Ruminococcus sp. HUN007: one gene and its partners. The main gene of each other region encodes a partner of the protein of the gene in region 3 in a complex. Links are inferred from orthologs where the notes say so. Each region holds a gene or a part of one and is shown on either strand. Other genes may lie near its edges. The genes, in order: CC97_RS09775, rny and pfkA.

Region 1 (3,085 bases), 680 kb from region 3 along the record:
GTGATCGCCGTACTCAAGACCGATAGCACCCTTCATGTCTGCTGAAAGTGCGTTAAGGAACGACTCAGGTACTTCGGATAATCTTCCGTGAGCAAGCGATGCTTCTGCCACAGGACCGCCGGCTGTTATAACATCGGCACCGTATGCCGTTGTCGGAGCCGGTGCAGGTGCATTCAGTGATGCAAGAGCCACACTGCCTATGACACTGTCAGTGCTGAGCACCTTAAGTATCGCCTCTCCCTTTTCGGCTGTATCGTAAGCCGGAAGTGCAGGACTTACAAGAAATGCTGCCCATTTGTTATCAGCGAATTCCCCGTTCTCCGAAGCAGCCCCTGCTCCGGACGGGATCTCGCGGATGTCGTTTAATGTCTCAAACCCCTCTGATGTATCTCCTTCACCGGGAGATGCAATGCTTTCCCCGTTCTGAACTATCCCGCTTCCTGTGCTGTCGTCTGATCCGTCAGACTGGCACGCTGTACCTGCAAAAGCAAGTGCAGCCGTCATCAGTACAGGAAGAAGTTTTATTCTGATCTTCATTTTTATTTGTTATTCTTTGCCTCAATATCTGCAAGAGCATCCTTTCTTGAAAGGTTGATTCTGCCCTGGCTGTCAATTTCCATTACCTTTACAACAACTTCGTCACCGATGGAAACAACGTCTTCCACCTTTTCAACTCTCTGCTTGTCGAGCTTTGAGATGTGAACGAGTCCGTCCTTGCCCGGAGCGATCTCAACGAAAGCACCGAACTGCATTATTCTTACTACCTTGCCCTTGTAGATAGCACCTACTTCAGGGTCCATAGCGATTGTTCTTACGATCTGGAGAGCCTTGTCTACCTTGTTCTTGTCGATACCTGAGATGAATACTGAACCGTCATCTGAAATGTCGATCTTAACTTCGCATTCAGCTGAGATCTTCTGGATTACCTTACCGCCCTGTCCGATTACTTCACGGATCTTGTCTACAGGGATCTTTGTCTGTACCATCTTAGGTGCGTATTCATTTACAGTCTCTCTTGGTGCAGGAATAGCCTTGAGCATGATCTCGTCGAGGATGTAGATACGTGCCTTTCTTGTCTTTTCAAATGCTTCCCTGATGATCGGCATTGTAAGACCGTCAACCTTGATATCTACCTGGATAGCTGTGATACCCTTGTGAGTACCGCCAACCTTGAAGTCCATGTCGCCGAAGAAGTCTTCGAGACCCTGGATATCAACCATTGTCATGAAGTCGTCTGAATCAGGCTTTGTGATAAGGCCGCATGAGATACCAGCTACAGGAGCCTTGATCGGAACACCTGCATCCATGAGTGCGAGTGTTGAACCACAGATAGAACCCTGTGATGTTGAACCGTTTGAAGAAAGGACTTCAGAAACGAGTCTGAATGCGTAAGGGAATTCTTCAACCGGCGGGATAACTGGTTCAAGAGCTCTTTCAGCAAGAGCGCCGTGACCGATCTCACGTCTTCCCGGACCTCTGCTTGGCTTTGTCTCACCAACTGAGTATGAAGGGAAGTTATACTGGTGCATATATCTCTTTGTATCTTCTTCGTCAAGACCGTCGATCTTCTGTGAGTCACTTACAGGACCGAGTGTTGCAACTGTGAGTACCTGTGTCTGACCTCTTGTGAAGAGACCTGAACCGTGAACTCTTGGAAGAAGTCCTACTTCAGCTGCAAGAGGTCTGATTTCATCGATGCCTCTGCCGTCAACACGCTTGCCTTCGTAGAGCCAGTTTCTTACGATCTTCTTCTGGAGTTTGTAGATACATTCGTCGATCATTGCGATCTGCTCAGGATACTGTTCATCGAACTTTTCGTGTATTTCATCCTTGATAGGCTGGAGTCTTTCTTCTCTGATGTTCTTGTCATCAGTGTCGAGAGCAACCTTAACTCTTTCTTCTGCGAGTTCAGCGATAGCGTCGAAGAGGTCATGGTCAACTTCCATTGATTCGAATTCGAACTTCTTCTTGCCGATCTGCTTCTGGATGTCGCTGATGAAAGCTACCATCTTCTTGATCTCTGCGTGACCGAATTCGATAGCTTCGAGCATCTTGTCTTCTGGTACTTCGTTTGCACCAGCTTCGATCATTACGATCTTTTCCATAGAACCTGCAACTGTAAGGTTGAGGTCGTTGTGCGCTCTCTGTTCAAGTGTAGGGTTGAGAACGAGTTCGCCGTCAACAAGACCAACGCTTACGCCGGCAACAGGTCCGTTCCACGGGATGTCTGAGATAGAGATGGCAACTGATGTTGCGATCATGCCGACGATTTCAGGGAGGTTGTCAGGTTCCACTGCGAGAACTGTCATAACAACTGAAACGTCATTTCTCATATCCTTAGGGAAAAGTGGTCTGATCGGACGGTCTACAACTCGTGAAGTAAGGATAGCCTTTTCTGAAGGCTTGCCTTCTCTCTTTGTAAATGAGCCTGGTATTCTGCCCACTGAATAAAGTCTTTCTTCGTAGTCAACTGAGAGAGGGAAGAAATCAACGCCTTCTCTTGGCTTAACGCTTGCTGTTACGTTAGCCATTACTACTGTTTCGCCGTATCTTACCCAGCATGAACCGTTGGATAAACCACATGTCTTTCCTGTTTCTACAACCAGCGGTCTGCCCGCAAATGTTGTTTCAAACTTTCTGTAATTCTCAAACATTTTTTTCGCCTCCGAAAATTATTTTTCTTAAGGCAGTAAATTCAGCAATAAACAGAAAAACCGAACCCGCGTGATTTCATCCTGCGGACGAGGGGTAAACTGCAGTACAGAGTCTGGAGAGCGCCGTACTTTATTCAATACATTCAGTTTCACTGTTTAATGCTAAATGATTACTGCCTTATTGGTGCCAGATGACAACTGTCTTAGAAAATAGTGCTAAAACGTTGAAAAGGCAGACGGATTGCTCCAGACTGCCTTTAAATTATTACTTACGTAATCCGAGCTTGCTGATAACAGCACGGTATCTTTCAACGTCCTTCTTCTGAAGGTAGTTGAGAAGGTTACGTCTGTGACCTACCATCTTGAGAAGACCTCTTCTTGAGTGGTGGTCCTTCTTGTGAACCTTAAGGTGTTCGTTAAGATCATTGATT
Region 2 (3,111 bases), 1.9 Mb from region 3 along the record:
AATATGCGGTTACAGAAGCTGCGGCCATGAATGTGGCGAGTGAAGCCGGACTTCCGGCTGTGCCGCTCGGGAGCATGACCGGCTGCATGAGGTAAGGAACTTTGTAGTAGAACGAAGGGAAGGACGGAATGAACTGAAGTCCTGACCATATGCACTGGCAGATAGTTATAACTGAGAATACTCTGAAAATATTTCTGACTGTTTTTTTCAGTATTTACTGACAGGGCGCCGAGAAATATGAACAGGTAACTGAGATACACCATAAGTCCTTCGTATCTGCCGTAACGGAATCCTAGAAAAGGTGAGTAGTCCTGTACGGTCGAAATGGCATTTACATATGAGATGTACATGCATACCGCAAGTACGAGAGCTATTACGGAAGCAGCTATCTGTTTTTTGTTAAGCGTCTGTTTAATGAAAGCGATAATAAAGATACTTACTGACAGAATACCTGTGATACCGAGCGCGACCGAAGGCACTATCTTCCAGTCGTATGTTGCGACAGAGATCCTTCCTTTTGACATGAGTTCTGTTACAGCAGACAGAACAAATATCAGCGAAAATCCGATGGTAAAGAGTACAGCTGCCAGTTTGCTGAACTGATCGTTTGTCATGTTCAGAATGAAGTTGGATTTTTCGGTGGTACCGAATATGGTTTTATGAGTTTTTGCCATACGAAAAATTCCTTTCCGTTAAGAAAACGCTGATTTATTCATAAATCAGCGCGGGGCTCCGGGGCGAAGCCCCGCAAATCCCACCTCCGGAAATCCGGTGAAGCCGGATTTCCGGGTTAATCAGTGTTTTCTTAATCAAAGTGTAAATATTAAGTTACCCTACTCGCTTGAGTAGGGTAATGTGGAAACTTATTTTGCGTATTCGATCGCTCTGCTTTCGCGGATGAGGTTGACCTTGATCTGTCCCGGGTATTCCATTTCATCTTCGATTCGCTTAACGATGTCTCTTGCAACAAGAACCATCTTTTCATCGTTGATGACTTCCGGAAGTACCATGATACGGACTTCACGTCCTGCCTGTACTGCGAAGCACTTTTCAACTCCGTCGTATGATGAGCAGATCTCTTCGAGCTTTTCAAGCCTCTTGATGTAGCTTTCGTAGTTTTCGCATCTTGCAGCAGGTCTGGCAGCTGAGATAGCGTCTGCGGCCTGTACGATACATGCGATGACTGTCTGCGGTTCAACGTCGTTGTGGTGAGCTTCAACAGCGTGGATGACTTCATTGCTTTCCTTGTACTTCTTACATACATCCACACCGATCTGTACGTGTGATCCTTCGATCTCGGAGGTGAGAGCCTTACCGATATCGTGAAGAAGACCGGCACGTCTTGCGATGTTTGCGTCAACACCGAGTTCTGAAGCAAGCACGCCTGCGAGCTGTGCAACTTCAATAGAATGATTGAGGACGTTCTGACGGTAACTTGTACGGAACTTGAGACGTCCTATAAGCTTTACAAGTTCATGGTTGATGTTGTGAACGTTTGTTTCAAGAAGAGCGCGTTCACCTTCCTGCTTGATCTTGTGTTCAACTTCACGTCTTGCCTTGTCGACCATTTCCTCGATTCTTGTCGGATGGATACGTCCGTCCTGAATGAGTTTTTCAAGTGCTATTCTGGCAACTTCACGTCTTACCTGATCGAAGCATGAAAGTGTGATAGCTTCAGGAGTATCGTCGATTATAAGGTCGACGCCTGTAAGTGTTTCAAGTGTTCTTATGTTACGTCCCTCACGGCCGATTATACGGCCTTTCATCTCGTCGTTAGGAAGTGCAACTACTGAGATGGAGGATTCTGAAACCTGATCAGCTGCACATTTTGCAATAGCAAGTGATATAAGGCTTCTTGCCTTGTCGTCGCAGCAGTCTTTTATCTGCTGTTCATAAGCTGATATCTTGAGTGCCTTTTCATGAACAAGTTCTGTTTCAAGCTGTGAAATAATGTAATCCTTGGCCTGTTCTCTTGTGAATTCCGAGATTTTTTCAAGAATATCCATCTGGCTTTTCTTGATGGATTCAGCTTCATTGAGTTTTTCCTCGGCTGACTTGATCTTGCTCTGAAGTATCTCTTCCTTGCGTTCAAGATTGTCATTCTTCTTGTCGAGGTTTTCTTCTTTCTGCTGGATTCTGCGTTCCTGACGTGAGATCTCTGATCTTCTTTCCTTAATCTCCTTGTCAGCTTCATTCTTAAGCTTGTAGATCTCGTCCTTTGCTTCAACAAGAGCTGCTTTTTTTCTGTTTTCGCTTTCCGCTTTTGCGCTTTCGATCAGTCTGGAAGCTTCACGTCTTATCTTGTCTGCTTCCTGCTCAGCTGAGCCTATAGCGGCTTCAGCCTGCTGCTGTCTGTAGAGAATGCCCTTCTGGAAACTCTGCTTTCCGTAAAAATAGGCACCGGCTGCAGCACCGACCGCACAAGCAATAATCGCAATAATAATAACTATTGGTATGCTCATGGAAAAATTATTTCCTCCTTTCACCGGTAAATATTAAGATTGTTTTCGTAAAACGCTTACCTGTAAAAGTCAAAAATATTCAGTTTTAAACCGTACCGTGTACGAAGAAAGATTCCGGACAGTATCTGGTCTGACTTCTTCAGAACGTACTGACGACAGGATCTTCTTTAAAAATTTTCAAAAAATGTAGATATATAAAAATTATATAAATTGAAATAAGAAGATATATAAAATTGTGTATTATATATAAATTTTAAGAAATTTATGCGTATCTGTAAGATTAAAATAATATATTTTGACCACGGACAGCGTTTAATTTAATCGCTTTGACAAGCGACAGTAATTGTTGATGCATTGGCTAATAGTAAATGAAAAATATAATTTTTGATTTACTAAAATAAATAAATGCAATACTTCTATTGTACTTCTTTTTGATGAAGATGTCAATAGATTTTTCATATATCGTAAGCATGCACTAATAGCTTTGGTGGGCAGAACAGAGGAAAAATGCGTGACATGATATTCAAAAAAACTATTGACATTTATTTTTTTTCGGTTATAATTAGAATATACGTAAAATCGAATACGTTAAAATGATGACGAGGAAAGCCTTGCACGGCGTTTGATCTTTAACAGAGAGTTTTCCGGA
Region 3 (2,994 bases):
GAAAAAATAGCTTTGTCAATATAGATTATTATCTATCACTAAATTTACATGAAAAATGTATACATGCACAAAAACCAAATGGTCTGATAGTGGATTATATCTACGAACTGTACAAAACTGTTCTTTTTATATTGTCATATGGACAGTTTTGTGATCATCTGGTGTAGAAAGGTACTCTGTTTTCAACCGCTTTTTTTACCGAACTCATCTGAAAATCCTGCAATTGAAAGAGGACGGCCGTTAAGTGCCGGTTTTATTTTTTCTGCAATATTGTCGAACAGATTCTTTCTGATGCTCTTTACTTCATCTTCTGATGCATTTTCAGGAAATTCGTTGTCTACAATAAGAAGATAGCTTACATCGTTTCCTCTTCTCATAAGCTGAAGGTAAGCCTGTTCAACAGTGCCGTCTTCATTGAAGAAGTCCCTGAGAGCATCCTCGAGTTCTTCAGGATGTTCCTTGAGATCAGCTATGAAAACCTGTGAATTGTTTCTTTCATCGATGGCACTCTTTAATCCTTCAAGCAGTTCCCGTGAAAGAAGTATATTTGAACCGTAAGGATCTATGGCAAGTCCTCTCGGGCCTTCAGCGTCTGAAGCCACAATGTTTATATACTGGTCGAAATTACAGATAACAGTCTGGAAATGATCTTCCTTACGCCATTTTCTCACTTCTTCCATACTTGTGAATGCAGGAAGGAATCTTTCCTTTTTATCATTCTGAAGCATCATGAACTGTATACGTGTTTCACCCTTCTGGGATGAATCCTCAGCTACTCTGAATTCTCCGTCTTCACCCTTTACCTCAACGACTGCAGGAGTGATAAATGTTGCTCTTCTGAGTTCACTGATAAACTTTGCTTCAGTTTCCTTGGTTTTCTTGTCCTTCATTTCATACATTGCATAGACAAGTGCAGGGTTTTCTATTTCATCAAGTCTTATCTTTTTGTTTTCTGTATTTTCGCTCATTGTTTTTCACCTCATATAATCTTGTTGCTTTCAGGTTTGATTCCTGTATAAATCATTATTTTATTCTACCACTTTTCCCATGCAGATGTCAAGTAAAAAAAGGCTTTCCGAAAAAACCGGAAAGCCCCGTGTATTCAGGAAAACAGTGTTTCCTTAGAATTCTTTATCAGATAGCAATTTCTCTTGCTACTTCGTGTGTGTGTGTTTCGTATGGCTTCTGCATTGAAAGTGCTTCCTGAATGTCGAAGTCAACGATCTTGTTATTCTGCATACCTACAACTCTGTTGCCGATTCCCTGTGTGAGAAGATCAACAGCATAGTTACCCATAAGGCTTGCGATAACTCTGTCTCTTAATGTTGGTGAACCGCCGCGCTGTACGTGACCGAGAATTGTTGCTCTTGCTTCGATGCCTGTCTTTTCCTGAAGTGTCTGAGCGATCTCCTGTGAATGACCAACACCTTCAGCAACAACGATGATGAAGTGCTGCTTGCCTGTCTTTCTTGTTTCGAGCATCTTCTTTGCTACTTCGTCAAGGTCATAAGGCATTTCCTTTGTGATGATCTCTGTAGCGCCGCAGGCAATACCTGTGTTTACTGCGATGTAACCAGCGTTTCTGCCCATTACTTCAACGACACTGCAGCGGTCATGTGACTGAGCTGTATCTCTGATCTTGTCAACCATTTCGAGTGCTGTGTTCATTGCTGTATCGTAACCGATAGTATATTCTGTGCAGGCAATATCATTATCGATAGTACCAGGGAGACCGATGCAAAGGATTCCCTTTGCTGATAAGTCTGCAGCACCTCTGAACGAACCGTCGCCGCCGATAACTACAATACCTTCAAGACCGATTTCCTTGCACTTGGCAACTGCCTTGTCAACACCTTCAGCTGTTCTGAATTCAGGACATCTTGCTGTGTAAAGGCATGTGCCGCCCTTCTGAAGTATATCTGAAACTGAGCGTTCATTCATTTCAATGATGTCGCCGTTGATAAGACCATTGTATCCTCTTCTGATACCGTAAACCTTAATTCCTCTGCTGATAGCAGTTCTTGCAACTGCACGTACTGCAGCATTCATTCCAGGGGCATCTCCGCCGCTTGTTAAAACACCAATAGTTTTGATCATATCCAAATACTCCATTCTGCCGATCGGCTTATTATATATTACAGTTAAACCCAAAACAGCAATGACTTTAACCATATTATATTTATTTTTTTAATTTTAACAAACACATTATACGTGTTTATATATCTGTAAACTGCATTTTATATGCGCAGTTTCTGTAAACAGCAGGCCGGTTTATATGTTCCTTAAAAAAAACCCGCCTCTATATATTTTACTACATTTATGAAGTTTGTCAAGTCCTAAAATGCAAAACGCTTACAGAACGGTCATATAAGAGCTGTTTTATCCGGTGGAAAAATCCTGACAAGTTCCCTGTAATATTCGCGTGTAAGGTCAGCACTGAGTTCTCCGTGAGGCGCAATTATCTTTCTTAAGTCGGAAAGATAGAAACATATCTTAACATTTCCCGCTTCTGACGACGGCAGTTCTGAAATTGTATCCTTAAGTTCCTTCGACGTGGTACTTATGCATAGTTTTCTCCGCAGAGCTGCATTTCTGAATTCATCAGCAGTAAATACTGCGGAAACAATAATGCTTTTTCCCTTTTCCTTTTCCGAGATCTTTCCGGTTATACGGACCGTACTGTCCTTTTTTAGCTTGCCGCCGTAGTTTTTCCATACATCCGGGAAGACGACGCATTCTATCTTTCCTGTCATATCCTCAACGGTAACAAAACTCATTCTGTCGCCTTTTCTGGTCGTATGGCTTTTCTCGGATACTACTGTTCCGAAAACTGAAACTTCACTCTGATCGCTGTATTTTTTAAACGGATCTTCGGTAATTTCAGCTGTATCAGGAATACGCGAAAGCTTTACAAGATAATCGTATTCCTCAAGAGGATGTCCGGACATGAAAATCCCCGTGACCTCCTTCTCCATGGCCAGGAGTTCATTATAG

The links.
Region 1: pfkA (region 3) and CC97_RS09775 share a complex: the UniProt entries of both Bacillus subtilis proteins name them as parts of the possible RNA degradosome complex. The link is inferred for Ruminococcus sp. HUN007 from one-to-one orthologs.
Region 2: pfkA (region 3) and rny share a complex: the UniProt entries of both Bacillus subtilis proteins name them as parts of the possible RNA degradosome complex. The link is inferred for Ruminococcus sp. HUN007 from one-to-one orthologs.

Annotation. Positions count from the first base shown.
Region 1 is NZ_JOOA01000002.1:1,296,690-1,299,774, forward strand. What follows is about bases 98-3,019. They hold CC97_RS09775 (polyribonucleotide nucleotidyltransferase), read right to left. Parts: upstream 2,655-3,019; coding sequence 540-2,654; downstream 98-539. Other genes in these bases: CC97_RS21010 (D-alanyl-D-alanine carboxypeptidase family protein), read right to left, coding at 98-537; rpsO (30S ribosomal protein S15), read right to left, coding at 2,920-3,019. In the rest of the region: more of CC97_RS21010, read right to left, coding at 1-97; more of rpsO, read right to left, coding at 3,020-3,085. UniProt on the Bacillus subtilis protein: Involved in mRNA degradation. Catalyzes the phosphorolysis of single-stranded polyribonucleotides processively in the 3'- to 5'-direction. Necessary for competence development in Bacillus subtilis.
Region 2 is NZ_JOOA01000002.1:2,562,413-2,565,523, forward strand. What follows is about bases 164-3,111. They hold rny (ribonuclease Y), read right to left. Parts: upstream 2,463-3,111; coding sequence 864-2,462; downstream 164-863. Other genes in these bases: CC97_RS20630 (hypothetical protein), read right to left, coding at 164-674. In the rest of the region: CC97_RS15340 (hypothetical protein), read right to left, coding at 1-76; more of CC97_RS20630, read right to left, coding at 1-163. UniProt on the Bacillus subtilis protein: Endoribonuclease that initiates mRNA decay. Initiates the decay of all SAM-dependent riboswitches, such as yitJ riboswitch. Involved in processing of the gapA operon mRNA, it cleaves between cggR and gapA.
Region 3 is NZ_JOOA01000002.1:614,070-617,063, forward strand. The notes cover bases 117-2,947. They hold pfkA (6-phosphofructokinase), read right to left. Parts: upstream 2,098-2,947; coding sequence 1,135-2,097; downstream 117-1,134. Other genes in these bases: CC97_RS06895 (enhanced serine sensitivity protein SseB C-terminal domain-containing protein), read right to left, coding at 183-968; CC97_RS06905 (DNA polymerase III subunit alpha), read right to left, coding at 2,364-2,947. In the rest of the region: more of CC97_RS06905, read right to left, coding at 2,948-2,994. UniProt on the Bacillus subtilis protein: Catalyzes the phosphorylation of D-fructose 6-phosphate to fructose 1,6-bisphosphate by ATP, the first committing step of glycolysis.